DNA from 3 places in the Kitasatospora sp. NPDC002522 genome. Region 2 is predicted to be linked to each of the others. Evidence: predicted binding sites of a transcription regulator. Region 2 holds the regulator's gene; each other region holds the start of a gene.
What was found. Region 2 encodes HrcA, which represses chaperone genes, less so after heat shock. Its sites were predicted from a motif close to TTNGCACTCNGNNNNNCNGAGTGCNAA; they were not measured.

Region 1: the regulator HrcA is predicted to act here: its motif matches at 3,554-3,580, upstream of groES (co-chaperone GroES).
Region 3: the regulator HrcA is predicted to act here: its motif matches at 4,080-4,106, upstream of groL (chaperonin GroEL).

The regions. Positions count from the first base shown of each region.
Region 1 covers NZ_JBSFXE010000001.1:199,845-209,745, reverse strand. The annotation lists gene tsaD (tRNA (adenosine(37)-N6)-threonylcarbamoyltransferase complex transferase subunit TsaD) at 1-703, shown strand, start outside; gene ACWD4U_RS00885 (hypothetical protein) at 700-960, shown strand; gene ACWD4U_RS00880 (polysaccharide deacetylase family protein) at 1,030-1,908, shown strand; gene ACWD4U_RS00875 (class I SAM-dependent methyltransferase) at 1,884-3,062, opposite strand; gene ACWD4U_RS00870 (DUF6234 family protein) at 3,084-3,458, opposite strand; gene groES (co-chaperone GroES) at 3,724-4,029, shown strand; gene groL (chaperonin GroEL) at 4,130-5,764, shown strand; gene ACWD4U_RS00855 (LysR family transcriptional regulator) at 5,934-6,935, shown strand; gene ACWD4U_RS00850 (WhiB family transcriptional regulator) at 7,111-7,437, opposite strand; gene ACWD4U_RS00845 (response regulator transcription factor) at 7,974-8,585, shown strand; gene shbA (RNA polymerase sigma factor ShbA) at 8,785-9,531, shown strand; gene guaB (IMP dehydrogenase) at 9,789-9,901, shown strand, end outside.
Region 2 covers NZ_JBSFXE010000021.1:4,099-13,999, reverse strand. The annotation lists gene ACWD4U_RS19105 (DUF3097 domain-containing protein) at 1-8, opposite strand, end outside; gene pspAB (PspA-associated protein PspAB) at 94-681, opposite strand; gene htpX (zinc metalloprotease HtpX) at 726-1,649, opposite strand; gene hrcA (heat-inducible transcriptional repressor HrcA) at 1,959-3,032, shown strand; gene dnaJ (molecular chaperone DnaJ) at 3,107-4,246, shown strand; gene ACWD4U_RS19080 (16S rRNA (uracil(1498)-N(3))-methyltransferase) at 4,346-5,089, shown strand; gene ACWD4U_RS19075 (S41 family peptidase) at 5,170-8,379, shown strand; gene ACWD4U_RS19070 (histidine triad nucleotide-binding protein) at 8,570-8,923, shown strand; gene ACWD4U_RS19065 (ribonuclease Z) at 8,928-9,845, shown strand.
Region 3 covers NZ_JBSFXE010000007.1:68,860-78,760, forward strand. The annotation lists gene ACWD4U_RS07875 (alpha,alpha-trehalose-phosphate synthase (UDP-forming)) at 1-145, opposite strand, end outside; gene ACWD4U_RS07880 (glucosyl-3-phosphoglycerate synthase) at 243-1,265, opposite strand; SAM riboswitch class I at 1,405-1,534, shown strand; gene thrC (threonine synthase) at 1,552-2,829, shown strand; gene ACWD4U_RS07890 (MoaD/ThiS family protein) at 2,871-3,149, shown strand; gene ACWD4U_RS07895 (cold-shock protein) at 3,712-3,921, shown strand; gene groL (chaperonin GroEL) at 4,226-5,848, shown strand; gene ACWD4U_RS07905 (hypothetical protein) at 6,113-6,469, shown strand; gene ACWD4U_RS07910 (DUF4031 domain-containing protein) at 6,466-6,720, shown strand; gene ACWD4U_RS07915 (HD domain-containing protein) at 6,727-7,356, opposite strand; gene ACWD4U_RS07920 (ABC transporter ATP-binding protein) at 7,505-8,224, shown strand; gene ACWD4U_RS07925 (FtsX-like permease family protein) at 8,221-9,901, shown strand, end outside.

The sequences.
Region 1 (9,901 bases), on a different contig from region 2:
GCCGACGATGGCGCTGCTGGTCTCCGGCGGGCACTCCTCGCTGCTGCTCAGCGGGGACATCACCTCCGACGTCCGCCCGCTGGGCTCGACCATCGACGACGCGGCGGGCGAGGCCTTCGACAAGGTGGCCCGGGTGCTCGGGCTGGGCTTCCCCGGCGGGCCGGTGGTGGACCGGATGGCCCGCGAGGGCGACGGGAAGGCGATCGCGTTCCCGCGCGGGCTGAACAACGCGGGCGACCCCGCGTACGACTTCTCGTTCTCCGGCCTGAAGACCGCCGTGGCGCGCTGGGTGGAGGCCAAGCGGCGGGCCGGCGAGCCGGTGCCGGTGGCGGACGTGGCGGCGTCGTTCCAGGAGGCGGTCACCGACGTGCTGACCCGCAAGGCCGTCCGGGCCTGCAAGGACAACGACGTCGACCACCTGATGATCGGCGGCGGCGTGGCCGCCAACTCGCGGCTGCGCGAGATGGCGCAGCAGCGCTGCGACAAGGCGGGCATCGTGCTGCGGGTGCCGCGGCCGGGCCTGTGCACCGACAACGGCGCGATGGTGGCGGCGCTCGGCGCGGAGATGGTGTGGCGCAACCGCACCCCGTCCGCCTTCGACCTGTCGGCGGACTCCTCGCTGCCGGTCACCGAGACGCACGTGCCGGGCGCGGACACCGGGCACGGCGACTTCCACGCGCACGCCCACGAGGCGCTGAAGTGACCCTGGCGGCGATGTGGGAGGCCCGCGCCGCCGACGGCCGCGGGGCCGAACTGCACGCCTGGGCACGGGCGGTGGCGCTGCCGGCGGTGCGCGGTGCGGCCGGCCTGGAGCGGGTCGAGCTGTTCACCGCCCCCGGCGAGCGGGTGCTGCTGATCGCGCTGTGGGAGGGCGAGCCGCAGCCGGTCCCGGAGCCGCCCGCCGGGCTGCTCGCCCGTCCGGTGCACCACTGGACCTTCACCCGCACCGATGCCGGGTAGGCAACCGCGGAACCGGTACCGTCGTCCTGAACATCGACACGCGTGTAGAGGAAGAGCGAGGGGACACCGGTGACGAAGAGGGCCCGGATCGGGTACGGGGCGGGGGCGCTCGCCGTCCTGCTGGCGGCGAGCGGGTGCGGCGGCTCCGCTCCGGCCGGGCACCAGTCCGCTCCCGCGCCGTCCGCCGCCGCGTCCTCGGACGCACCCAGCGCCGGCGCGCCGTCAGGCGCCGCCCAGGACGCGGTCGGTGACGCCGCGTGGGCGAAGTGGGGCCTCAAGCCGATGGCCAAGGCGCCCGCCCCGCCCGCCGACAAGCCGATCAAGCTGGCCAAGACGGGCACGGTGCCGGTCTTCAGCACCGTCCCCACCGGCGACAAGGTCGTCTTCATCACCATCGACGACGGGGCCGAGAAGGACCCCAAGTTCGTCCAGATGCTGACCGACCTGAAGGTGCCGATCACGATGTTCCTGACCAAGGACATCGTCAAGGGCGACTACGGCTACTTCAAGCCGCTGCAGGCGCTCGGCAACAGCATCCAGAACCACACCGTCACCCACCCCGTGATGAGCAAGCTCAGCCCGGACAAGCAGAAGACCGAGGTCTGCGACGACCAGGCCGCGCTCACCCAGCAGTACGGCACCGCCCCGTTCCTGTTCCGCCCGCCGTTCGGCGACGGCGCGCACACCCCCTCGCTGAACACCGCCGTCCAGCAGTGCGGTCCGCGCGCCATCGTGCTCTGGCAGGAGTCGATGCAGATCCACGACATGCAGTACCAGGGCGAGAAGAAGCTCAAGAACGGCGACATCATCCTCGCCCACTTCCGCGGCCCCTCCGAGCTGAAGGGCGAGACCATGACCCAGATGTTCGGCGAGATGCTCGCCCGCATCCAGGAGCAGGGCTTCGCGGTGGCCCGGCTCGACGACTACATCGCCAAGCCCACCGGCTGACCCAGCATCATCACCGGGCCGTTCGGCGTGCGGGACAGGATCACCGTCACCTCGTTCGGCCCGGACGGCTTCAGCTGCCGGCGCAGCTCCTCCGGCGTGATCGCCATCCCGCGCTTCTTGATCACCACGGTGCCGACCCGGCGCTCCCGCAGCAGCGCCTTGAGCTTCTTCACGTGGTACGGCAGGACGTCGGTCAGCTCGTAGGCGTGCGCGTACGGGGTCGGCCGCAACTCGTCCGAGGTGACGTAGGCGATCATCGGGTCGATCAGCCGCCCGCCGGTCCAGACGGCCACCTCCGCGACCATCCGGGCCCGGATCACCGCCCCGTCCGGCTCGTACAGGTAGCGGCCCACCGGCCCGACCTCCGGGTCCGGCAGCACCCCGCCGGTGTGCGAGTGGCCGCCGGGCAGCAGCGTCGCCCGGTACGGCGCGGCGGGCGCGGCGCCGAACCACAGCACCGCCTCCTTCACCTCGCCGTGGTCGGAGACCCACTCCGCCTCCGCGCCGTCCGGCACCAGCTCGTGCGGGATCCCCGGCGCCACCTTCAACGCCCCGAACGGCGCGCAGCGGGCCGCCTCGACCGCCCACGACAGCGGCGGGCTGTACGCCTCGGGGTCGAACACCCGGCCGCGCGCGGTGCGCCGCGCCGGATCGGTGAACACCGCGTCGTAGCCCGCGACGTCGACGTCCGCGACGTCCGCGCAGCGCACCTCCACCAGCTCCGCCACGCCGAGCGCCGCCGCGTTCGCGCTCGCCACCGCGCAGGTCAGCTCGTCCCGGTCCACCGCCAGCACCGCGATCCCCGCCCGGGCCAGCGCGATCGCGTCGCCGCCGATCCCGCAGCACAGGTCCGCCAGCCGCTTCACCCCCAGCGCGGCGAACCGCCCCGCCCGCCACTCGGCGACGCTGCGCCGGGTCGCCTGCTCCACCCCGTGCTGGGTGAAGTACATCGACGCGGCGTCCGCGCCGAACTTCGCCGCCGCCCGCTGCCGCAGCCGCGCCTGCTCGAACGCCGCCCGCACCAGTTCGGCCGGGTAGTCCCGGCGCAGCCGGGTCGCCAGGGCCAGCTCCTCGGCCGCCGAGAACTCCCGCAGTTCGGCCAGCAGCGCCTGCCCCTGCTCGGTCAGCAGCGCCCGGAACGATTCGATCTCCACCCCCTCATTCTCGCCGCCCGGTCACCCGCCGGTCGCCGAGCAGTCCGAGCCGCTGTAGCAGGGCTGGTACCCGCTCGGCAGCGGCCGCGGCTCCTCGTGCCGGTGGTCGTACGCGGACCCGGCGGCGGCCAGCGCCAGCACCGCGGCCAGCAGCAGCGCCTGCGCCACCGCCGTCACGCGCAGCCCGCCGCGCCAGGTCAGCACCGCCGCCACCACCGGCACGACCGCGCAGCCGAGCAGCACCGGCACCAGGTCGTACGGCTGTGCGGCGGAGCCGTCGAGGCTCCCGTCGGCGAAGGCGGCGCGCAGCAGCAGCGCCGCGCCCGCGGCGGCCTCCAGGCAGAGCAGGCCGAGCAGGGTGAGCAGGTCGACGGCGATCGGTGCGCGGCGAGTCATGTCGGGAGTCTGGCGACGCTCGGCCCCGGGCGCCTGAGTACCCGGGCTCAGACGGCCCGGAAACCCGCGCCCTTCCGAAACTCGCGCGCGACGCGTTGGCACTCTGGTTGACTGAGTGCTAACGGCGTCCTATGGTCGTTCCTGGCACTCCCCCCAGGGTGAGTGCTAACGCGATGAAGCGTGGCTGACCCCCGCGACGGCAGTTCGCGCGCCATCGCCACCTACCTGATAGACAACCCCGTAATCTCCGAAGGGGAGCTCGGACGTGACCACCAGCAGCAAGGTTGCCATCAAGCCGCTCGAGGACCGCATCGTGGTCCAGCCGCTCGACGCCGAGACCACCACCGCCTCCGGCCTGGTGATCCCGGACACCGCCAAGGAGAAGCCCCAGGAGGGCGTCGTCCTGGCCGTCGGCCCGGGTCGCTTCGAGGACGGCCAGCGTCTGCCGCTCGACGTCGCCGTCGGTGACATCGTCCTGTACTCGAAGTACGGCGGCACCGAGGTCAAGTACCAGGGCGAGGAGTACCTGGTCCTCTCGGCTCGCGACGTTCTCGCCATCATCGAGAAGTAAGACGTCCCAGCCCCGCCCCGGATCCGTGTCAGCACTGACAGGGGCCCGGGGCGCGGCTTTTGCTCCACGTACGCAGACCTACCCCTGAGGAAACGGGATCATGGCGAAGACCCTGCAGTTCGACGAGGACGCCCGCCGCTCGCTGGAGCGCGGCGTCAACAAGCTGGCCGACACCGTCAAGGTGACGATCGGCCCCAAGGGCCGCAACGTCGTCATCGACAAGAAGTTCGGCGCCCCCACCATCACCAACGACGGTGTGACCATCGCCCGCGAGGTCGAGCTCGACGACCCGTACGAGAACCTCGGCGCGCAGCTGGTCAAGGAGGTCGCCACCAAGACCAACGACGTCGCGGGCGACGGCACCACCACCGCCACCGTGCTCGCCCAGGCCCTGGTCAACGAGGGCCTGCGCAACGTCGCCGCCGGCGCCGGCCCGGCCGCCCTGAAGAAGGGCATCGACAAGGCCGTCGCCGCCGTCACCGAGCACCTGCTCTCGATCGCCCGCGAGATCGAGGGCAAGGACGACGTCGCCGCCGTCGCCTCCCTCTCCGCCCAGGACGCCCAGGTCGGCGAGCTGATCGCCGAGGCGATCGACAAGGTCGGCAAGGACGGTGTGATCACCGTCGAGGAGTCCAACACCTTCGGCGTCGAGCTCGAGTTCACCGAGGGCATGCAGTTCGACAAGGGCTACCTGTCGCCGTACTTCGTCACCGACGCGGAGCGCCAGGAAGCCGTCCTGGAGGACCCGTACATCCTCATCACCCAGGGCAAGATCTCCAGCATCCAGGAGCTCCTGCCGCTGCTGGAGAAGGTCCTGCAGGTCGGCGGCTCGCGCCCGCTGCTGATCATCGCCGAGGACGTCGACGGCGAGGCCCTCTCCACCCTGGTGGTCAACAAGATCCGCGGCACCTTCAACGCGGTCGCGGTCAAGGCCCCCGGCTTCGGTGACCGCCGCAAGGCCATCCTCGGCGACATCGCCACCCTCACCGGCGGCGAGGTCGTCTCCGAGGAGGTCGGCCTCAAGCTCGACCAGGTCGGCCTGGAGGTGCTCGGCACCGCCCGCCGCGTCACCGTCACCAAGGACGAGACCATCGTCGTCGACGGCGCCGGCGACTCCGCCGCCGTGGCCGGCCGGGTCGCCCAGATCAAGGCCGAGATCGCCAACACCGACTCCGACTGGGACCGCGAGAAGCTCCAGGAGCGCCTCGCGAAGCTGGCCGGCGGCGTCTGCGTCATCAAGGTCGGCGCGGCCACCGAGGTCGAGCTCAAGGAGCGCAAGCACCGTCTCGAGGACGCCATCTCCGCGACCCGCGCCGCGGTCGAGGAGGGCATCGTCGCCGGCGGTGGCGCCTCCCTGGTGCACGCCGCCAAGGTCCTGGAGGACGGCCTCGGCCTGACCGGCGACGAGGCCACCGGTGTCTCCGTCGTCCGCAAGGCGCTCGCCGAGCCGCTGCGCTGGATCGCCCAGAACGCCGGCCTCGAGGGTTACGTCATCACCCACAAGGTCGCCGAGCTGGACGCCGGCTTCGGCTACAACGCGGCCACCGGCGAGTACGGCGACCTGCTGAAGGCCGGCGTCATCGACCCGGTCAAGGTCACCCGCTCCGCCCTGGAGAACGCGGCCTCCATCGCCTCCCTGCTGCTCACCACCGAGACCCTCGTGGTGGAGAAGAAGGAAGAGGAGGCCGACAACGGCCACGGCCACTCGCACGGCGGGCACGGCCACAGCCACTGACACCAGCCGATAGGCAGGTAGGCAACCACCAGGGGCGCGAGGAACCGCGCGACCGGCCGGGCACTCTCGTAGTGCGCGGCCGGGAGCGCAGCCACCTCGCGCCCTTCGTGCTGTCCCGCGGTTCCTCGCGCCGCGGTCGCGCCCGTCCGCGCTCGCTACCCTGGACCCCGTGATCGAGGCCCGTCATCTCCGCGTCCTGCGCGCCGTCGCCGACACCGGTTCCTTCTCCGCCGCCGCGCGCGAACTGGGGTGCACCCAGCCGGCGGTGAGCCAGCAGATGAAGGCGCTGGAGAAGGCGGTGGACACCCCGCTGGTGGTGCGCTCCGGGCGGGAGATGCAGCTGAGCGAGGCCGGGCGGGTGCTGCTGAAGCACGCCACCGGGATCCTCGCGGGACTGTCCGCCGCCGAGGAGGAGGTCGCGGCGATCGCCGGGCTGCGGGCCGGACGGGTCCGGCTGGTGTCCTTCCCGACGGCCAGCTCGACGCTGGTGCCGCGCTCGGTCGCCCGGCTGCGGACGGCCCACCCGGGGGTGCGGGTCTCGCTGGTCGAGGCGGAGCCGCCGCAGTCGCTGGCGATGCTGCGCGGCGGCGAGTGCGAGGTGGCGCTGGCATTCCGGTACCCGGACTCGCAGGGCGGGCTGAGCCTGCCGTCCCCGCACGCGACGCTGCGCGAGGCGCGGGCCGAGGCGACCCTGGAGGCGGCCGCCGCCGCGGCGGCCAACGACTGGTCGGACCTGGTGGTGCGCCCGCTGCTGGACGACCCGCTGGTCGGGCTGGTGCCGGCCGGGCACCCGCTGGCCGGGCGGGGCGAGGAGCGGCCGGTGGACCTGGCCGAGCTGGCCGGGGAGCAGTGGATCGCGGGCTGTCCGCAGTGCCGCGGCCACCTGGTCGAACTCTGCGGCGACGCCGGCTTCGCACCGGCCATCGACTTCGCCACCGACGACTACCCGGCGGTGGTCGGCCTGGTCGGTGCGGGCCTCGGGGTGGCGGTGCTCCCCGGGCTGGCGCTGGAGTCGGTGCGGCACCCGGGGGTGGCGGCCGTCCCGGTGCGGGTGGCGTCGGGGGAGCCGGCGCGGCGCGAGGTGGTGGCGCTGACCCTGCCGGACCTGGCGCAGGTTCCGGCGGTGGCGCTGATGCTGGACCAGCTCGCGGGGGCGGCCGCCGCCCGCTGAGGGCCGCCGCCCGCCCGTGCACGCGGCGCCTGCGGGACGGCGGCGCTGCGCGTGCGGAGGATCGTTTCTGCACACCCGGGGCCGCGGCGGGGGACACGCCCGGCGGCCGGGCATCGGTGAATCGGTCGGACCGGGTGGGCCGGTCGGGTCGAGCGGCTCGGTCGGGTCGGGCGGATCAGCGGCGGATGGTCTGCGGCATGGCGAGCGGGACCTCGACCAGCCGGTTGCGGGAGCGCCCGAGCAGCTCCTCGCGTTCGTCCTCGGTCAGCCCGCCCCACACGCCGTACGGCTCGCGGACGGCCAGGGCGTGGGCGGCGCACTGGGCGCGCACCGGGCAGCGCATGCAGACCTCCTTCGCGCTCGCCTCCCGGGAGGTCCGGGCGGCTCCCCGCTCGCCTTCCGGGTGGAAGAACAGCGAGCTGTCCACGCCGCGGCAGGCGGCGGAGAGCTGCCAGTCCCAGAGGTCTGCGTTGGGGCCGGGGAGGCGGGAGAAATCTGCCATGGCTCATTCCCTTCAAAGGCTCGGGACCTGGCGGCTCTGCTGCGGGTTGCGGCGGCGAGGCTGCACGGGGCCGGTACGGACACCTGGAAATATGACTTACGCCAACTACCAGGACAAGTCACCCACACACCGACACAACAGTCAATGACCTGACAGATGCTATAAAAACGGACAAACGGGGCAAGAGGTTTGAAGCCGTACGCTGCGTCGATCGGGTGTCCGGCGGGGCGTGGACCGTCACGGAAGGGCGCGCACGGCGCGGGCACCGCGCGCGAGCTGCACGAAAGTGCGGCGTGTGCACCGCGAGGTGGCTCTTGTGTGATGGGTCGGCCACGTACAGTGGTGGAGATGGACCTGAAGCCGTAACTCATTCGAGTGACGGTCGTTGGATGTACGGAGGCGGTTAAAGGGCGCTGGACATCGGGAACGATCGCGGAGCCAGGCGATCGGAACGGGGTCCGACCCGGGGCCGTGTCGGAGAGGTTCGTACCAGCCAGGAGGCTCAACGTGACGCGGATCTGCTGCGGAGGACGGTCATGACATCCGTACTCGTCTGCGACGATTCCCCGCTCGCCCGGGAAGCGCTTCGCCGTGCGGTGGCGACCGTGCCCGGCGTCGACCGGGTGACCACTGCGACGAACGGTGAGGAGGTCCTCCGCCGCTGGGTGGCCGACCGTTCCGATCTCGTTCTGATGGATGTCCGGATGCCCGGCCTCGGCGGGGTGGAGACGGTTCGCCGGCTGCTCTCGGCCGACCCGGGTGCGCGGATCATCATGCTCACCGTCGCCGAGGACCTGGACGGCGTGGCCCTCGCGGTCGCCGCCGGGGCCCGCGGCTACCTGCACAAGGACGCCTCGCGCGCCGAACTGCGGGCCACCGTCACCCAGGCGCTGGCCGACCCGACCTGGCGGCTCGCCCCGCGCCGGCTGCGCAGTCCGGACATGGGCGCCGCGCCGACGCTGACGGCCCGTGAGATCCAGGTGCTGGAGGGCATGAGCCACGGCCGCTCCAACGCGGAGATCGGCCGGGAGCTGTTCCTCTCCGAGGACACCGTGAAGACGCACGCCAGGCGGCTGTTCAAGAAGCTCGGCGCCTCGGACCGCGCGCACGCGGTGGCCCTGGGCTTCCGCTGGGGCCTGGTCCGCTGAGCGGCCGGGATTTCGAACTGCGCTCGCTCGGACGTGTGACGTTGTGGTCCCGAGGCTGCACCATGGAGTAGTGGAGCACCTCGGGGACCAACGGACAGGCAGGGGAGGCGGCACGGTGCACGCGGCGACGCATAACGTTCCGATGCACAAGTCCGGACGCGGTGCCGCGTTTTCCGGTCCGACCAGGCACCATGGACCGATGCGTGACGACGAGGCAGCCGCCGGGACCGAGCCGGCACAGCCCGCCCCCGGGGGCGGGGCTGCCGATCCGTCGTACACCCCGGATGCCGGGGACTCGCCCCCACCGGACGCCGGACGCCGGGACTCTGACGATCCGCCGGTCGGCGCAGTGCGCCCGCCGGTGCTCGGCAGCGGCGCCTCGCCGGAGGTGGCGGACCTGGTCGCCGCCGCGGCACGCGGGGACGGCCGGGCGATCGAGGCGCTGCTCGCCTACGTGCTGCCGCTGGCGCTGCGGTACTGCCGCGGCCGGCTGGTCCGGCTGCCGGGCGGGGCCCGGCACCACGTGGACGACGTGGCGCAGGAGGTGTGCGTCGCGGTGCTGTGCGCGCTGCCGCGGTACCGGGACACCGGCCGCCCGTTCGAGGCCTTCGTGTACGGGATCGCCGCGCACAAGATCGCCGATCTGCAGCGCGCCGCGATGCGCGGGCCCGGCTCGACGGTGATCCCGCCGGACGACCTGCCGGAGACGCCGGACGACTCGCTCGGTCCGGAGGAGCGGGCGCTGCTGTCCAGCGACGCGGCGTGGATCAAGGAGCTGCTGTCCAACCTGCCGGCCCGGCAGCGCGAGCTGGTGCTGCTGCGGGTGGCGGACGGGCTGTCCGCGGAGGAGACCGGCGAGGTGCTGGGGATGTCCCCGGGCGCGGTGCGGGTCGCCCAGCACCGGGCGCTGTCGCGGTTGCGGGCGCTGGCGGAGGAGTCCGGCTAGTCCGGGGGCCGTCGTCGTCGCCGGGGCGTTTCCTGGTCGGCGGGCGGAAGAAGCGCGGGGGCGTGCGCGTTGTCAAGAGGGCGCGACGAGTTGCCCCGCGTCACCAGTACCATGGGGTATCGGCGCCTGGTCGGGTCGCCAAAGTTTCGTTGGCGTGCGCGGGGTTCCCCTGGAGGTTCCTCCGAACGCCGGGCGTCTTGGCGGCCGAGAGCCGGATGCCCGTGCGCAGAACGACGGCCCGCCACGGAAGGTTCCCCATGTCTTACAACGCCGCCGGCGTCCCCGAGAAGTTCGCGATGCTCGGACTCACGTACGACGACGTCCTGCTGCTGCCCGGGGCCTCCGAGGTGCTCCCCAACCAGGTCGACAC
Region 2 (9,901 bases):
CTTCGCATTTGACGGAGTCTACGAAACCCGCCCGCCCGCCGGCCGACGACGCGGACGACGCCGAGGACTCGGACGACGCGGACGACGCGTCCGTCACAGGCCCGGCGCGCCCCAGACCGGGAACCAGCGGGAGAGGTCCTGCTCGACCCGCAGGTCGTTGGCGAGCATCGCCTTGACCTGCAGCTCGACCGGGCTGTTGCGCTTCTCGCCGCCGCCAGGCATCGGGGCGAAGGGGTAGAAACTGCCGCGCTTGTACAGGTAGACCAGCCCGAGCGACTGCCCGGCGGGATTGCGGAAGGCCACGATCGAGCAGAGCAGCTGCGGGCCGAAGCCGTTCGCCTCCAGCTCGCTGTTGACCGCGTGCAGGTCGTTGACCAGGTCGGGGAGTTCCTCGGGCGTGTGCCGGGCGAGCAGCCAGGAGTAGCCGTAGGAGTCTTGCGAGGCCTCCACCGGGACGCCGCCGCCGCTTCCGGCGTCGGCGTCCAGCAGCGCCCGCACCTGGTTCTGCACCTCGCCGAAGGCGCCGCCCTCGACGGCCGCGAAGCAGACCGAGCCGAGGCCGGTCGGGGTGAAGCCGGCCGCCGCCTCCAGGGTGAGCGCGGCGGAGGGGATGCCGAACAGCTGGTCGAGGTCGGGCTTCACCGGCTTGCTCCGGCCGAACAGCGCGTCCAGGAATCCCACGTGAAGGTCCTTTCGGGTGTCGCGAGGAGGTGTCGCCGGGAGCGTCACTGTCCCAGTTCGGCGGAGATCTTCTCCAGCTGGGCCAGCCGCTGCTCCAGCGACGGGTGGGTGGACAGCAGCTGCGAGGCGGCGTCCCGGGCGCTGAGCGCGGGGGCGAAGTAGAAGGCGTTGTAGGGCTGCGCCTGGCGCAGGTCCTTGGTGGGGATGGCGGCGATCTGCCCGGTGACCTTGGTCAGCGCGGAGGCCAGTGCGCTGGGCCGGCCGGTGAGCTGGGCGGCGGCCCGGTCCGCGGCGAGCTCCCGGTAGCGGGAGAGCAGCCGGGTCAGCAGGAAGCTGAGCGCGTACACCACCATCGACACCAGCGGGATGAGGATCAGCGCGATCGCGGTGTTGGGGTCGTTGCTGTTGCGGTTGCCGCCGTTGAGGAACCCGCCCCACAACGCCATCCGGGTGATCACTCCGGCCAGCACGCCGAGGAACCCGGCGATGGTCATCACCGCGACGTCCCGGTGCGCCACGTGCGACAGCTCGTGGGCCAGGACGCCCTCCAGCTCCTCGGGCTCCAGCCGGCGCAGCAGTCCGGTGGTCACGCAGATCACCGAGTTCTGCGGGTTGCGGCCGGTGGCGAAGGCGTTGGGCATGTCGTTGTCGGCGACCGCGACCCGTGGCTTGGGCATGTCGGCCAGTGCGCACAGCCGGTCGATCGCGCCGTGCAGCTGCGGGTACTGCTCGGGGGTGACCTGGTGGGCGCCCATGGCCCGCTCGGTGATCTTGTCGGAGAACCAGAACTGTGCGACGAACAGGCCGCCGGAGATCAGTACGATCAATGGCCAGGCTCCGCGCAGCAGCACGATCAGCAGGCCGGTGAAGCCCACGTACACCAGGCCGATCAGGAACATGGTGGTCACCATCCGACCCGTCAGCCCGCGGTCGGGGGTGAACCGGGAGTGCCGCTGTGACGTCGACATCGCTGCTCCTCCTGTGCTCGCTCGCCTTCGATGCTGCCACCGGGCGGGGCCCGTGGCACCATCCACGCCGGACCAAATCACGCCATCCGCGCCGGACGGGCGGTCGGACCACCGCCGCGCGACCGTCGGGCGAACGCCGGACGACGCACGCCGCCGCGATCGCAATCCGACGAGGATCACGTGGGCGGACCGTTCCTGCCGTCAGGCCCGGGCCTTACACTGGCAGGTACGGTTCTGGCACTCTGCCCAGTTGAGTGCCAGAGCGGTTCGACCACCAGCTCAACGGACGACGACGGAGGTGCGTGCCCCATGCCGGATGACGGCAAGCCCGACGGCCGCCTGATCGACACGCGCCCGTCCGTGCGCCCGCTGGACGAGCGGCGCCTCGCGGTGCTGCGCGCGATCGTCCAGGACTACGTGGGGACCGAGGAGCCGGTCGGCTCCAAGGCCCTGGTGGAGCGGCACAACCTGGGCGTCTCGCCGGCCACGGTGCGCAACGACATGTCGGCGCTCGAGGAGGAGGGGTACATCCACCAGCCGCACACCAGTGCGGGGCGGATCCCCACCGACAAGGGCTACCGGCTGTTCGTGGACCGGCTGGCCGAGGTCAAGCCGATGACCGCTCCGGAGCGCCGGGCGATCCGGCACTTCCTGGAGGGCGCGGTCGACCTGGACGACGTGGTGGCCCGCACGGTGCGGCTGCTGGCGCAGCTGACCCGGCAGGTCGCGGTGGTCCAGTACCCGTCGCTGACCCGTTCCACGGTCCGCCACATCGAACTGGTGGCGCTCACCCCGACCAAGCTGATGCTGGTGCTGATCACCAACACCGGCCGGGTCGAGCAGCGCATGGTGGACTGCCCGGGCGCGGTCGGCGAGGGACTCCTCGCCGAGCTGCGGGCCAGGCTCAACGGCATGGCGGGCGGCTGCCGGCTGCCCGAGGTGCCGGTGATCCTGGAGGACCTGCCGGCCGTCTTCGAGGTTTCCGACCGGGCGGCGGTCAGCGCGGTGCTGGCCACCCTGTTCGAGACCCTGGCCGAGCAGAACGAGGAGCGGATCATGCTGGCGGGCACCGCCAACCTGACCCGTTTCGGCCACGACTTCCCGCTCACCATCCGGCCGGTGCTGGAGGCGCTGGAGGAGCAGGTCGTCCTGCTCCGCCTGCTGGGTGAGACGGCGGACTCGGAGATGACGGTCCGGATCGGCCACGAGATCGCCTACGAGGGGCTCAATTCCACCTCGGTGGTCTCGGTCGGTTACGGTTCGGGCGACCAGAGCGTGGCAAAGCTGGGAGTGATCGGTCCGACCCGGATGGATTACCCGGGCACAATGGGGGCGGTGCGAGCGGTGGCACGGTACGTGGGCCAGATCCTGGCCGAGTCATAGCAGTACAGCGGCCCGTGAGACACTCACGCGTCCATCGCAGGCACTTCTAGAGGCGGAACAAACCGGAGCATTTGGTGGCCACGGACTACTACGCGGTACTCGGCGTCCGACGCGACGCGGGGCAGGACGAGATCAAGAAGGCGTTCCGACGCCTTGCGCGTGAACTGCACCCGGACGTCAACCCGGACCCGAAGACGCAGGAGCGGTTCAAGGAGATCAACGCCGCCTACGAGGTGCTCTCCGATCCGCAGAAGCGTCAGGTCTACGACCTCGGCGGCGACCCGCTGTCGCCGAACGGCGGCGGTGCGGGCGGATTCGGCGCGGGTGCGGCGGGCTTCGGCTTCTCCGACATCATGGACGCCTTCTTCGGCGCCGCCACCGGCCAGCGCGGTCCGCGTTCGCGGACCCGGCGCGGCCAGGACGCGATGATCCGCCTGGAGATCACCCTGGAGGAGGCCGCGTTCGGCACCACCAAGGAACTCCAGGTCGACACCGCCGTCACCTGCACCACCTGCAACGGCGAGGGCGCGGCCCCCGGCACCTCGGCGCAGACCTGTGACATGTGCCGCGGCAAGGGCGAGGTCTCCCAGGTGACCCGGTCCTTCCTGGGCCAGGTCATGACCTCGCGTCCCTGCCCGCAGTGCCAGGGCTTCGGCACCGTGGTCCCGACCCCGTGCCCGGAGTGCGCGGGCGACGGCCGGGTGCGGGCCCGTCGGACGCTGACGGTGAAGATCCCCGCGGGCGTCGACAACGGCACCCGGATCCAGCTGGCCGGCGAGGGCGAGGTCGGCCCCGGCGGCGGCCCGGCCGGCGACCTGTACGTGGAGATCGCCGAGACCAGCCACCCGACCTTCCAACGACGCGGCGACGACCTGCACTGCACGGTCACCATCCCGATGACCGCCGCCTCGCTCGGCACCCAGGTGCCGCTGCAGACGCTGGACGGCGTCGAGGAGGTCGACATCCGGCCCGGCACCCAGTCCGGCCAGTCGATCCCGCTGCACGGCCGCGGCATCACCCACCTGCGCGGCGGCGGCCGGGGCGACCTGATAGTGCACGTCGAGGTGCAGACGCCCACCAAGCTCGACCCCGAGCAGGAGGAGCTGCTGCGCCGGCTCGCCGTGCTGCGCGGCGAGGAGCGCCCGTCCGGCCAGTTCGCGCCCGGCCAGCAGGGCCTGTTCTCCCGGCTGAAGGACGCCTTCAACGGGCGCTGAGGCGCGAGGATTTCCCACCGGGCCGGGGGCGGCGCTGTCCGCCCCCGGCCCGGCTGCCGTTCCGACCTGTCCGCGTAGTTCTGAGAGGGTTCCGTTCGGATGACCGCACCGGTGTTCGTCGTCGATGACCTGGCGGCCGCCGCCCCCGGCGGGACGGTCCGGGTGGACGGCGCGGAGGGCCGCCACGCCGTCGCCGTGAAGCGGCTGGAGCCCGGCGAGGCGGTCACCCTCGCCGACGGCCGGGGCCTGGGCGTGGACGGCACCGTCGCCGCGGTGCACGGCAAGGACGTCCTGGAGGTCGCCGTCACGGCGGTCCGGCACGAGCCCGAGCCCAGCCCGCGGATCACCGTCGTCCAGGCGCTGCCCAAGGGCGACCGCGGTGAACTCGCCGTCGAGACCATGACCGAGGTCGGCGTCGACGCCGTCGTCCCGTGGGCCGCCGCGCGCTGCATCACCCAGTGGAAGGGCGAGCGCGGCGCGAAGGCGCTCGCCAAGTGGCGGGCCACCGCGCGGGAGGCCGGCAAGCAGTCGCGGCGGCTGCGCTTCCCCGAGGTGCACGAGCTGGTGACGACCCGTCAACTACTGCCGCTGCTGGAGCGGGCCGCGTTCGCAGCGGTGCTGCACGAGGAGGGCGCGCGGGCGCTGGCCGCCGCCGAACTGCCCGCGAGCGGTGAGATCGTGCTGATCGTCGGCCCCGAGGGCGGCGTCTCGCCGGACGAGCTCGCCGCCTTCGCCGAGGCCGGCGCCGCCCCGTACCGGCTCGGCCCGTCCGTGCTGCGGACGTCCACCGCGGGCGTCGCCGCGGGCGCGCTGCTGCTGGGCCGTACCGGGCGCTGGGCCTGACGCGTCGTCGGGAGGGCCGCCGCGCCGCCGGTCCGGGGAAACGCTTCGCGGTGACGCATCCCGCTGCCTAGGGTGGCAGGATGACCGATTCGCAGCGCGCCTATCTGCGCCATCCCCACCTGCACGGCGATCTGGTGACCTTCGTCGCCGAGGACGATGTCTGGCTGGCCCCGGTCGACGGCGGGCGGGCCTGGCGGCTGACGGCCGACCAGGTGCCGGTCGGCGCGGTCCGGATCTCGCCCGACGGCCGGCACGTGGCCTGGACCTCCACCCGGGACGGCGCGCCGGAGCTGCACGTCGCACCGGTCGAGGGCGGGCAGTCCCGGCGGCTGACGCACTGGGGGAGCCCGTTCACCGCGCTGGTCGGCTGGAGCGCCGACGGACGGCCGATCGCCATCACCACGGCGGGCCAGGAGACGATCCGGCGGACCTGGGCGTTCGCGGTGCCGCTCGACGGCGGGGAGCCGCAGCGACTGCCGTACGGGCCGATCGGGTCGCTGGCGTTCGAGCCGGTGCCCGCGGGCGCGAGCGGCGGGCGGGTGCTGCTGGGCACGCACAACCGGGAGGCCGCGCACTGGAAGCGGTACCGGGGCGGGCGGGCCGGGAAGCTGTGGGTCGGCGCGGCCGAGTTCGAACGCCTGCACGCCGAGCTGGACGGCCAGTTGGAGTGCCCGCTGTGGGTGGGCGACCGGGTGGCGTTCCTCTCCGACCACGAGGGCGTCGGCCGGCTGTACTCGAGCCTGCCGGACGGCGGCGACCTGCGGGCGCACGGCCCCGCCGACACCGGCTTCTACGCCCGGCAGGCGGCCACCGACGGCGCCCGGGTGATCTGGCAGAGCGCGGGCGACCTGTGGCTGCTGGACGACCTGGACGGCGCCGAGGCGCGCCGGCTGGACATCCGGCTGGCCGGACCGCGCACCCGCCGCCAGCCGCACCCGACGCCGGCCGCCGGGCAGGTGGAGACCGTCGCGGTGGACCGCACCGGCCGGGCCGCCGCCGTGGTGGTGCGCGGCACCGTGCACTGGCTGACGCACCGTGAGGGGCCGGCCCGGGTGCTGGACGAGACGCCGGGAGTGCGCGGCCGCCTGGTGCGGGTCGTCCCCGGCGAGGACGGCGCGCAGGGCGCGGTGTGGGTGACCGACGCGGACGGCGACGACGCGCTGGAGTTCGCGCCCGCGGTGCTCGGCGCGGAGCGCCGCCGGCTGGCCGCCGGGCAGCTCGGCCGGGTGCTCGGGCTGGCGGTCTCGCCGGACGGCCGGCAGCTCGCGGTCGCCTCGCACGACGGCCGGGTGCTGCTGGTGGCGCTCAGCGACGGCGCCGTCCACGAACTGGCCCGCAGCGGCGACGGCGAGGTCCACGGCCTGGTGTTCAGCCCGGACTCGGGCTGGCTGGCCTGGTCGCAGCCGACCCTCGGACCGTGGGCGCTGCGCCAGATCATGCTGGCCGACCTGACCTCACGGACCGTCAGCGAGGCCACCCCGCAGCGCTTCCACGACTACTCGCCGGCCTTCACCGCCGACGGCCGCCACCTGGCGTTCCTCTCGGTGCGTACCTTCGACCCGGTCTACGACCAGCACGTCTTCGACCTGTCCTTCCCCGGCGGCGCCCGCCCGTACCTGCTCACGCTGGCCGCCGACACCCCGTCACCGTTCGGCCCGCAGCGGGCCGGACGGCCGGTCGGCGGGGAGGACGAGGAGGCCAAGGACGGCGAGAAGAAGGACGAGTCCGCCGTGCCCACCACCCGGGTCGACCTGGAGGGCCTGGCCGACCGGATCGTGGCCTTCCCGGTGGAGGCCGGGCGGTTCGGCGCGCTGCGCGCCGCCAAGGACGGCGTGCTGTGGACCCGGCTGCCGTTCACCGGCGAACTCGGCGACACCGCCGCCTCGCTGGACGACGAGCCGGCCCGGGCCGCGCTGGAGCGCTTCGACCTGAAGAAGCGCCGCGCCGAGGAACTCGTCGCCGGGCTGGACGGCTTCGCGGTCAGCGGCGACGGCTCCCGGCTCGCGGTGCTCGACCAGGGCGGCCTGCGGATCGTCCCCGCCGACTCGAAGGCCGGCGACGAGGACGACACCGACGTCGACCTGAGCCGGATCCGGGTCACCGTCGACCCGTCCGCCGAGTGGCGGCAGATGTTCGACGAGAACGGCCGGCTGATGCGCGACAACTTCTGGCGCGCCGACCTCGGCGGCGTCGACTGGGCGGGCGTGCTGGAGCGCTACCGGCCGCTGGTCGACCGGGCCGGCAGCCACTCCGACCTGGCCGACCTGCTGTGGGAGACGGTCGGTGAACTCGGCACCTCGCACGCCTACGTGGTGCCGCCCGGCCGCGGCACCGAGTCCGCCCGGCGGCAGGGCCTGCTAGGCGCGGACCTGGTCCGCGACGGCGAGGTGTGGCGGGTCGCGCGGGTGCTGCCCGGCGAGTCCTCGGACCCGCGGGCCCGCTCCCCGCTGGCCGCGCCCGGCGTGGCGGTCCGTGCCGGCGACGCGATCCTCGCGGTCAACGGCCGCCCCGTCGACCCGGTCACCGGCCCGGCCCCGCTGCTGGCCGGCACCGCCGACCAGCCCGTCGAACTGACCGTCAGCGGCAAGGACGGCGGCGAGCGCCACCCCGTGGTGGTGCCGCTCGACGACGAGGAGGCGCTGCGCTACCACGACTGGGTGGCCGGGCGGCGCGCCGCCGTCCGCGAGCTGTCCGGCGGACGGCTCGGCTACCTGCACATCCCCGACATGCAGAGCGCCGGCTGGGCGCAGCTCCACCGCGACCTGCGGGTCGAGATGGCCCGCGAGGGCGTCGTCGTCGACCTGCGGGAGAACCGCGGCGGCCACACCTCGCAGCTGATCGTGGAGAAGCTGGCCCGCCGGATCGTCGGCTGGGACGCCGCCCGCGACATCGACAGCCCCGAGCCGTACCCCGCGGACGCCCCGCGCGGCCCGGTGGTGGCGGTGGCCAACGAGTTCTCCGGCTCCGACGGTGACATCGTCAACGCCGCGATCCAGGCGCTCGGCATCGGCCCGGTGGTCGGCACCCGCACCTGGGGCGGCGTGATCGGCATCGACAGCAAGTACGCGCTGGTCGACGGGACGGCGGTGACCCAGCCCAAGTACGCGTTCTGGCTGGAGGGCTACGGCTGGAACGTGGAGAACCACGGCGTCACCCCGGACGTCGAGGTGCCGATCGCCCCGCACGACTGGGCGGCGGGCCGCGACCCGCAGCTGGAGACGGCGGTCCGGCTGGCGCTGGAGGCACTGGAGCGGACCCCGGCGAAGCAGCCTCCGGCGCTGGAAGGGTGACCCCGACAGGGGCTCGGGGAACTGCGAGCAGCGGAAGGCACCCCACAGCAGGATCGCGACGCAGGGCAGTGACCTGCACGCGCGGGCGATCCGGCTGTCGGGGAATGGTTCCTCGCGCAGTTCCCCGCGCCCCTGGCGGTGCACGGTAAGGTCGTCGCGCCAGTGACGGGTGATCAGAAGGGTTCGGACGATGGCCGGGGAACCGCAGGCGGACTGCCTGTTCTGCAAGATCGCGGCGGGGGAGATCCCGGCGAAGGTGGTCCGCGAGACCGAGCGGACGCTGGCCTTCCGGGACATCAACCCGCAGGCGCCGACGCACGTGCTGGTGATCCCGCGGGTGCACTACCCGAACGCGGCGGAGCTGGCCGCGGCGGAGCCGCTGATCGCCGCGGAGCTGCTCACCGAGGCGGCGGAGGTCGCCGCGCTGGAGGGCATCGACGCGTACCGGCTGATCTTCAACACCGGGTCGGACGCGGGGCAGACCATCTTCCACGCGCACGTGCACGTGATCGGCGGCCGGAAGCTGCCCGAGGGAATGGTCTGAACCGTTGTCGCAGCGTGAACTCGTCGTCCTGGGCACGGCCAGCCAGGTGCCGACCAGGCACCGCAACCACAACGGGTACCTGTTGCGCTGGGACGGCGAGGGGCTGCTGTTCGACCCGGGGGAGGGCACCCAGCGGCAGATGCTGCACGCCGGGGTGACCGCCACCGGGATCACCCGGATCGCGGTCTCGCACTTCCACGGCGACCACTGCCTGGGCCTGCCCGGCGTGGTGCAGCGGATCAACCTGGACCAGGTGCCGCACCCGGTCGACGCGTACTACCCGGCCTCCGGGCAGGTGTACTTCGACCGGCTGCGGCAGGCCAGCGTCTTCCACGAGACCGCCGAGCTGCGGCCGCGGCCGGTGGCGGAGGCCGGGCCGCTGGCGGCGCCGGGAGCGCCGTTCGAGCTGTCGGCGGTGCGGCTGTCGCATCCGGTGGAGTCGTTCGGCTACCGGCTGGCCGAGCCCGACGGCCGGCGGCTGCGGCCCGAGCGGCTGCGCGAACTGGGCGTGCACGGGCCACTGGTGGGGCAGCTCCAGCGGGCCGGCCGGGTCGAGGTGGCCGGTCGCACGGTCACCCTGGACGAGGTCAGCGAGGTCCGCCGCGGCCAGCGCTTCGCCTTCGTGATGGACACCCGGCTCTGCCCGGGGGTGGCCGAACTCGCGGACGGCGCCGACCTGCTGGTGATCGAGGCGACCTTCCTGGAGGCGGACGCGCAGCTGGCCGAGGACCACGGCCACCTGACCGCCGCGCAGGCCGCCCGGGTGGCCGCCGAGGCGGGCGTGCGGCGGCTGGTGCTGACCCACTTCTCGCAGCGCTACCCGGACCTGTCCGGCCATCTCGCCGAGGCCCGGCGGCACTTCGACGGCGAGATCGTGGTCGCCGAGGACCTCGCCAGGATCGCCGTCCCGCCCCGCCGCTGAGCGGCCGCCCGCCGAAAACCGTTCGCACATCGGGGCCGGAGCCCCCACCATCGAAC
Region 3 (9,901 bases), on a different contig from region 2:
GCCCGGAGACCAGGCCGCCACCGCCTCTGCGGAGGGTCAGCGTGCCGTCGTCCCCGCTGCTGAAGGACACCGGACCGCGGTTGGAGGCCACCAGGATCGGGGCGGCTCCGGACTGCGTGGGGCGTTCGGACGCGTGATCGGCCATACAGCCAACCTTGCCGTGCGACCCCGTGACCAAACCACTCGGCACGACGGGCGGGGGTGAACAGTCGGGGGCGGACCCGGCGCCGCGGGTCCGGCGTTCAGCGGTCCCGGTACTCCGGGATGGCGGTCATCGGGGGCCGTTCGGTGGCCGGGACGGGATGGGTGGTGGGGGCGAAGCCGGTGGCGGTGCGGGTGTACTGGGTGAGCAGGGGGCGGAGCAGGTCCGGATCGGCCTTGAGGCGGTGGGTGCGGTCGAGGCGTTCCAGCGCGGTGCGGTAGATGGTGGCGGCCATCCGGCCGAGGGCCTGGCCGTCCTGGTGGCGGTGGTGCCGGATGCCGACGTCGACCTGGGCCAGCGCGTCCAGCCCGACCAGCTCCAACGCGTCGACCAGCAGGCCGAGTTCGACGCCGTAGCCGGTCGGGAAGGGCAGCCGCTCCAGCAGCGTGCGGCGGGCCGCGTACTCGCCGCCGAGCGGTTGGACGAAGCCCGCCAGGTGCGGCCAGTGCAGGTTGAGCAGCGGGCGGGCGACCAGTTCGGTGACCCGGCCGCCGCCCGCCGGGACGATCGCGACGCCGCCCGCGGCGGAGCCGCTCATCGACACCTCCAGCGGGCGGTCGTACATGGCCTTGACCAGGTGGATGTCGGGGTCGGTGAGCAGCGGGCCGACGATGCCGGAGACGAAGGCGGGGTCGAACTCGCGCAGGTCGGCGTCGACGAAGCAGACGATCGCGCCGCGGGTGACCATAAGCGAGCGCCACAGCACCTCGCCCTTGCCGGGCTCGGCGGGCAGCCGGGGGAGGATCGCGTCGCGGTGCACCACCCTGGCGCCGGCGGCGGCCGCCGCGGCGGCGGTGCCGTCCACCGAGCCGGAGTCGACCACCAGCAACTCGTCGACCAGCGGCACGCGTTCCATCAGCTCGGTGCGGATCGCGGTGACGATCTCGCCGACCGTGGGCTCCTCGTCCAGCGCGGGCAGCACCACGCTGACGGTTCCGGCCGGCCCGGCGGCGCGCTTGGCGGCGAGGAGCCGGTCGAGCGGCCGGTCGGCCGCGGTCCACGAGCGGCGGCGCAGCCACTCGGCCACCTCCGGCAGTACCCCGGGCACGGGCTGCTCGGCCAAGATCTCGCTCCCTGTCTCGCATCGTCTCGGGTATCGGACGGTGTGGGTCCGCAGTGCGGGCCTTCGGATACAGTCTTCGTACTGCGTTCCGACCTTCGCACGCCGGGGTCGTCCGCAGCGTAAGACCACAACTTCACAGAGCTCATCCAGAGGGACTGAGGGAACGGCCCGTTGAAGTCCCGGCAACCCTCCCGTACGGCCGTTTCGAGGCCGGCGGGACAGGTGCCAATTCCGTCCCGGACGCGACCGCGATCCGGGGAAGATGAGGAGAAAGGGCCTCGCCACCATGGCTTCTGACACTTCCGCACCCACTGTCGACCTCGGCCCCGCCGTCGCGCTGTCCTGTCGCGAGTGCGGCACCCGCTTCCCGCTCGGCCCGAGCTTCGCCTGCCTGGAGTGCTTCGGGCCGCTGGAGATCGCCTACGCCTACGACGGCTACGACGCCGAGGAGCTGCGCAAGCGGATCGAGGCCGGCCCGGCGTCGATCTGGCGCTACGCCCCGCTGCTGCCGGTGCCCGCGGACGTCGCGGACAAGCCCAACCTGAACCCGGGTTGGACCCCGCTGGTCAAGGCCGACAACCTCGGCCGCGAGCTGGGCTTCACCGCGCAGCTGCACATCAAGGACGACTCCGGCAACCCCACCCACTCCTTCAAGGACCGGGTGGTGGCCTGCGCGATCGAGGCCGCCCGGGCCTTCGACTTCACCACGCTGTCCTGCTCCTCCACCGGCAACCTGGCCGGCGCGGTGGGCGCCGCGGCCGCCCGGGCCGGCTTCAAGTCCTGCGTGTTCATCCCGCGCGACCTGGAGCAGGGCAAGGTCGTGATGGCCGGCATCTACGGCGGCGAGCTGGTCGGCATTGAGGGCAACTACGACGACGTGAACCGGTTCTGCTCCGAGCTGATCGGCGACTCGGCCGGCGAGGGCTGGGGCTTCGTCAACGTCAACCTCCGCCCGTACTACGGCGAGGGCTCCAAGACCCTGGCCTTCGAGATCTGCGAGCAGCTCGGCTGGCGGCTGCCCGAGCAGATCGTCATCCCGATCGCCTCCGGCTCCCAGCTCACCAAGATCGACAAGGGCCTGCAGGAGCTGATCAAGCTCGGCCTGGTCGAGGACCGGCCGTACAGGATCTTCGGCGCCCAGGCCGAGGGCTGCTCCCCGGTGTCGGCCGCGTTCAAGGCCGGCCGCGACGTGATCAAGCCGGTCAAGCCGGACACCATCGCCAAGTCGCTGGCGATCGGCAACCCGGCCGACGGCCCGTACGTGCTCGACATCGCCCGCCGCACCGGCGGCGCGGTCGAGGACGTCACCGACGCGCAGGTGGTCGAGGCGATCAAGCTGCTGGCCCGCACCGAGGGCATCTTCGCCGAGACCGCGGGCGGCGTGACCGTCGGCGTGCTGAAGAAGCTGGTCGAGACCGGTCAGCTCGACCCGTCCAAGGAGACCGTCGCGATCAACACCGGCGACGGCCTGAAGACCCTCGACGCGGTCTCCGACGCCGGCATGACCGCCGTGATCCGCCCGACGCTGGAGTCCTTCCGCGCCGCCGGCCTCGCCTCCGCCTGATCCCCCGGCCCATCCCCCCAGCCCCCCGAGGAGCCACCGCCATGAGCGCCACCGTCCGCATCCCGACCATCCTGCGCACCTACACCGGCGGCGCCGCCGAGGTGACCGCCGAGGGCGCCACCCTGGCCGCCGTCATCGCGGACCTGGAGGCCAACCACACCGGCATCTCCGCCCGCATCCTGGACGACACCGGCAAGCTGCGCCGCTTCGTCAACGTCTACGTGAACGACGACGACGTGCGCTTCGCCGAGGGCCTGGAGACCGAGATCAAGGACGGCTCCTCGGTGTCGATCATCCCGGCGGTGGCCGGCGGCTGCTGAGGCCGCGTCACTTTCCGCCCCGCCGCCGTCGGCCCGGAATTCCGATTTCCGGTGGCCGGCGGCGGCCGGGCGTGGTCCCCGCGGAAATGCGCCGCACACCTGCGGCTATCCGCCCGGCGGGGCGCTGGAAATCCCGCGGGGGCGGGGGAGTAGAGTGCCGGGCAAGGGCCGTTCCCCTCCTCGGCGCCTTTCAATCCTTCGTTTTTGCGCACCACGCTCCGCGCCGACGCCGCTTCGTCCCGCGCTCTGAGACGCGCGTAGGACCGGATACCGCCACTTCTGTCAGGCCGCCGTCAGAATTCTTCCGGCAATTTGCGGTGACAGGTCCGTTATGTCCGGTGGCAATTGTGCAGCTCTGCGCCTTTCGCCCCGTCATATCCCCATCGGCGGACGGCCATTCCCCGAAAGTTGGGCCTGTTGCAGAGGGCGCTTATCCGGATACATTCAGCCGCGACAGAGGCTGCGCCTTAGGGGGGGAGTCCCCAGGAGCGGCCTTCCAGACCTCTGGGTCCGCGGTCCCGCGGATCTCTGAAGGGCCAGCACAGCACAAGGGGAGTTCGGAATGGCTCAGGGCACCGTCAAGTGGTTCAACGCCGAGAAGGGCTACGGCTTCATCGCGGTCGACGGTGGAGCGGACGTGTTCGTCCACTACAGCGCGATCCAGATGGACGGCTACCGCACCCTGGAGGAAGGGCAGCGGGTCGAGTTCGAGATCTCGCAGGGTCAGAAGGGTCCGCAGGCCGACATGGTCCGCGCGGCCTCGGGTGCCTGATCCGGCCCGGTAGTCCACACACACGCCGACAGGCCCGTACGACCACGGTCGTGCGGGCCTGTCCGCGTTCCCGGGCGCAGGCGGGAGCGCCCGCGGACGCCCGGGCGCGGTGCGCGAATGGGCTTGCACTCGACACCCGAGAGTGCTAATCATTGGCGTTAGCACTCACAGTGTGAGAGTGACAAACGGACCGGGCCGGTGAGGCCCCGGGAGCGGTAGGGGAAGGGACCCCCGCTCGCTGGGCCGTCCGTCGCGGGCACCCCTTGGTCCGAGCAGTCGACCGTGTCCCGGAGGACCACTTCTGATGGCCAAGATCATCGCCTTTGACGAGGAAGCCCGCCGCGGCCTTGAGCGTGGCATGAACCAGCTTGCCGACGCCGTGAAGGTCACGCTCGGCCCGAAGGGTCGCAACGTCGTCCTGGAGAAGAAGTGGGGCGCCCCCACGATCACCAACGACGGTGTCTCCATCGCCAAGGAGATCGAGCTCGAGGACCCCTACGAGAAGATCGGCGCGGAGCTCGTCAAGGAGGTCGCCAAGAAGACCGACGACGTCGCGGGTGACGGCACCACCACCGCCACCGTGCTCGCCCAGGCGCTCGTCCGCGAGGGTCTGCGCAACGTCGCCGCCGGCGCCAACCCGATGGCCCTGAAGCGCGGCATCGAGAAGGCCGTCGCCGCCGTCTCCGACCAGCTCCTGGCCCAGGCCAAGGACGTCGAGACCAAGGAGCAGATCGCCTCCACCGCCTCGATCTCCGCCGCCGACACCCAGATCGGCGAGCTCATCGCCGAGGCGATGGACAAGGTCGGCAAGGAAGGCGTCATCACCGTCGAGGAGAGCAACACCTTCGGCCTGGAGCTCGAGCTCACCGAGGGCATGCGCTTCGACAAGGGCTACATCTCCGCCTACTTCGCCACCGACCTGGAGCGCATGGAGGCGAGCTTCGAGGACCCGTACATCCTCATCGCCAACTCCAAGATCTCCTCGGTCAAGGACCTCCTCCCGCTGCTGGAGAAGGTCATGCAGAGCGGCAAGCCGCTGGTCATCATCGCCGAGGACGTCGAGGGCGAGGCCCTGTCGACCCTGGTCGTGAACAAGATCCGCGGCACCTTCAAGTCCGTCGCCGTCAAGGCCCCGGGCTTCGGCGACCGTCGCAAGGCCATGCTCGGCGACATCGCCATCCTCACCGGCGGCACCGTGATCTCCGAGGAGGTCGGCCTCAAGCTCGAGAACGCGGGCCTCGACCTGCTGGGCACCGCCCGCAAGGTGGTCATCACCAAGGACGAGACCACCATCGTCGACGGTGGCGGCGACAGCGACCAGGTCGCCGGCCGGGTGAACCAGATCCGCGCCGAGATCGAGAACTCCGACTCGGACTACGACCGCGAGAAGCTCCAGGAGCGCCTCGCCAAGCTGGCCGGCGGCGTGGCCGTCATCAAGGCCGGCGCGGCCACCGAGGTCGAGCTCAAGGAGCGCAAGCACCGCATCGAGGACGCGGTGCGCAACGCCAAGGCCGCCGTCGAGGAGGGCATCGTCGCCGGTGGTGGCGTCGCCCTGCTGCAGGCCGGTGTCGCGTTCGACAAGCTGGAGCTCGAGGGCGACGAGGCCACCGGTGCCAACATCGTCCGCGTGGCGCTCGAGGCCCCGATCAAGCAGATCGCGACCAACGCCGGCCTCGAGGGCGGCGTCGTGGTCGAGAAGGTCCGCAACCTGCCCGCCGGCCACGGCCTGAACGCCGCGACCAACGAGTACGTGGACCTCATCGGCGCCGGCATCATCGACCCGGCCAAGGTCACCCGCTCCGCCCTCCAGAACGCCGCCTCCATCGCGGCGCTCTTCCTCACCACCGAGGCCGTCATCGCCGACAAGCCGGAGAAGGCCGCCGCGGCCGCCGGCGGCGGCATGCCGGGCGGTGACATGGACTTCTGATCCCGCCCGGGATCGGCGAGTCCTGATCGCTTCGCAGGGGCGGTCTCCCTTCACGGGGAGGCCGCCCCTGCGGCGTTCGCTGCGCGGGAGGCTGGGCAGGTGTAACGGTCTCTGCCGGACCGCCGGCGGGAGCGGGACGTTCCGAGGGCCGACGCGCCGAGATCGACGGAGGGCAGATCCAGGTCGCGTTGCCGGAGCCGTTCGGGGTGGAGTTGAGCAGTGAGGGGTTCCCGGCGGTGGGGTGAGCTGCGGGAGAATGGGTGGATGGCCAGTTCTGAGATCGAATCCGCCCTGCACAGCGCTCGGGCGCTGATCCTTGCCGACCTGACTGCCCGGGATGTGGCGGAGGCGGCGATCGTTTCGCTGGTCGAGGATGCGGTGACGCATCGGCGGTGGTGGCTCGAACAGTGGCCGGACGGGACCGAGTTCGTGCTGGGGCTGATCGCGCAGGACGTGCAGGACGCGCTGCTGGAGGGCTACGGGCGGTGGCCGCTGTGTGCCTCGTGCGCGGCCGACGACGATCCCCACGCGTTGAGTGTGGAGCCGGAGTTGGGGCCTGATCCGCACTGGGTGTGCGGGCAGCGCGGGGTGGTCGTCGCCCCCGTCGGCGGGCTGACGTGATCCTCGTCGACCCGCCGAACTGGCCCGGCCACGGCAAGTGGTGGTCGCACCTGGTCAGCGACGTCTCGTACGAGGAACTGCACGCCTTCGCCGCGACCCTGGGCGCCCCGGCGAAGGCCTTCGAACGCGACCACTACGACATCCCGGCCGCCTGGTACGACAAGGCAGTGGCGCTCGGCGCGAGCCCGGTCGGCAGCAAGGAGCTGGTGGCGCGGCTGACGGCGGCGGGCCTGCGGCGCAGGAAGCGGTAGCGCGGGTCAGCTCTCCAGCGTCCTGAGCTCCTCCGCCAGGTTCTCGCGGGCCCGGGCGTCGAACCGTTCGCGGGCCTCCGGGGTGCGGTAGAGGGCGGGGAGGGCGAGCAGCTGCCGCAGGATCGCGGCGCGGCCCTCGCGGAAGGCGTCGTCCGGGACGAAGGCGTACTCCTCGCGGACGGCGGCGGCGTAGGCGGCGTACCGGTCGGGGGCGCCGCCGAGGACGGCGAGGTCGGCGTCGCAGAGGACTTCGCCGTTGCGGTCGCCGGGTTCGGGGTGGTGGGTGACGGTGAGTCGGACCAGCCGGACGGTCTCGGCGACCAGCGGTTCGGGCAGGCCGGCCTCGCGCAGCGCGCGTTCGGCGAGGGCGGCGCTGCGCTCCTCGTTCTCGGAGCGGTCGGGCCGGTAGACGGCGTCGTGGAACCAGGCGGCGAGGCGGACGGCGTCCGCGTCCTCGGCGTGCGCGGCCAGCGTGTCCACGTGGTCGAGGACGGCCACCAGGTGGTCGGTGGTGTGGTAGCGCCGCTGCGGTTCGGCCCAGCGGCCGAGCAGGTCGCGGCCGTACGGCTCGGGGTCTGCGGTGGCACCGCAGCGGGTCAGCAGGGCGTGCCAGCGCTCGGACGGCGATGCGGTCATGACGGTCATTCTGCTCCCTCGCCCGGACCGGCCGACATCGCCTAGCCTATATGTAGTTCACCGACTTATGTCGCACACTTGAGCATCTCTCGATCGCGAGCTATACATACTCGGTATGCAAGACGTTTCGCTGCTCGAAGGGGGAGCCATGTCCGGACCGAGTGCGCAGCCGGTGCTGCGCCTGGAGGGAGTCGGCCGGGTGCACGGTCGCGGCGCGGCCGAGGTGCACGCGCTGCGCGAGTTGGACCTGACCGTGAGCGCCGGGGAGTTCGTGGCGGTGATGGGGCCGTCCGGCTCCGGGAAGTCGACCCTGCTGGCGCTGGCCGGCGGCCTGGACCGGCCCAGCACCGGCCGGGTGCTCGTCGAGGGGACGCCGCTGGAGGGCCTGAGCCGGGCCCGGCTGGCCGACGTGCGCCGCCGCGCGGTGGGCTACGTGTTCCAGGACTACAACCTGATACCGGCCCTGACCGCGGCCGAGAACATCGCGCTGCCACGGGAGTTGGACGGCGCCTCGGCCCGGACGGCGCGCCGCGAGGCGCTGGCCGCGCTGGCGGAGCTGGGCATCGGTGAGCTGGCCGACCGGTTCCCCGACGACATGTCGGGCGGCCAGCAGCAACGCGTCGCGATCGGCCGGGCGCTGATCGGCGAGCGCCGGCTGGTGCTCGCCGACGAGCCGACCGGCGCGCTGGACTCGGCCACCGGCGAGGCCGTTCTCGGGGTGCTGCGGGCCCGCTGCGACGCGGGCGCGGCGGCGGTGATGGTCACTCACGACCCGGGGCACGCGGCCTGGGCGGACCGGGTGGTCTTCCTGCGCGACGGCCGGATCACCGACCAGTCGGTGCAGCAGCGGATCGAGGTGGCCCGGTGAGCGCCCGGGCCTGGCGGGCCGCACTGCGGATCGCCCGCCGCGACGCCCGGCGGGCGGCCGGTCGCAGTGCCCTGGTGCTGGCCATGGTCGCGCTGCCGGTGCTGGGCGTGGCGGGGGCCGATGTGGTCTACCGCAGCGGGCAGTTGACCGCCGCCGAGCGTTCGGACCGGCTGCTCGGCCACGGCGACGCACTGATCGGGGCGTACGCCCCGGGCCGGACGATCGAGCAGGCGGTGTTCCCCGACGACGGGGTGCGCACCCTGCCGCAGGACCCCGCCGCCCCGCCGAGCGCGGTCCAGCTGCGCGCCGCCACCACCGAACCGGCCCGCCTGATCGGGGAGTTGCTGCCCCCGGGCAGCACCCTGGTGCCGGCCAGGACCGGACCGGCGGCCGCCGTGCACACCCGGGACGGGCTGACCCCGACCGACACCTTCGAGGCCGACCTGACCCGCCCGATCTGGCAGGGCAAGGTCGACCTGGTGGCCGGCCGGGCGCCCGCCGCCCCGCACGAGGCCGCCGCCACCCCGGCGTTCCTGGCGCAGACCGGGCTGCGGCTCGGCGACACCGTCACCGTCAAGGGCCTGGAGTCCGCACCGTTCACCCTGACCGGCACCGTCGAGCACCCCGGTGACCTGCGGAAGGCCGAACTGGTCGCCCGGCCCGGCGAGTTGTACGGCCCGCTGGACGCCGCGCAGGCCGCCGCGGGCGTCGCGCCGCTGGGCGCGGACGCCGAGGACGCCGCCGCCCGGAAGGCCGCCTGGCTGGTCGAACTGCCCGCCGGCGCCCGGCTCGACTGGCCGCAGGTCCAGGAGTTCAACCGCCACGGCTACACGGTGACCGCCCGTCAGGTGGCGCTGCACCCGCCCGCCGAGGCGATGGCCCGGCAGGACGCCGTCGGCGCCGCGGACCAGCGCGAGCGCACCGCGATGACGGTGGCCACCACGGCCGGCCTGGCGCTGCTGGAGGTGGCCCTGCTGGCCGGCCCGGCGTTCGCCATCGGCGCCCGGCAGGCCCGGCGGCAGCTCGCCCTGCTGGGCGCGGCCGGCGGCCGGCCCGGGCACGTCCGGGCGGTGGTGCTCGGTGGCGGCCTGCTGCTGGGGGCGGCCGGTGCCGGACTCGGCACGGTGCTCGGCTGCACCCTGGTCGCCGTCCTGCGGCCCTGGCTGGAACAGGCGGGCGGCAGCCGGTTCGGGCACCTGGCGCTGCACCCGGCCGACCTGCTGCCGATCGCCGCGATCGGCGTGGCGACCGCGGTGCTGGCGGCGCTGCTGCCCGCCGTCCAGGCCGGCCGCCGCGAGGTGCTGGCCGGGCTGACCGGCCGCGACGAGGTCCGTCCGCCCGGCCGGTGGGTGCCGCTGCTCGGCGCGGCGGTGGTCGCGGCGGGCGTCGCGCTGGCGCTGTACGGGGCGGTCGCCGAACCGACCGGCGGGGCCGCGGTGCTGGCCGGGCTGTCCGTCCGCACCCTGGCGGTGCTGGCCGGCGCGGTCACCGCGGAGCTCGGCCTGCTGCTGTTCACCCCGCCGCTGCTCGCCCTGTGCGGCCGGCTCGCCCGCCGCCTGCCGCTCGGCCCCCGGCTCGCCCTGCGCGACACCGCCCGGCACCGCTCCCGCACCGCGCCCGCGGTCGCCGCCGTGCTCGCCGCGGTCGCCGGAGCGGTCGCGGTCGGCGTGCACACCA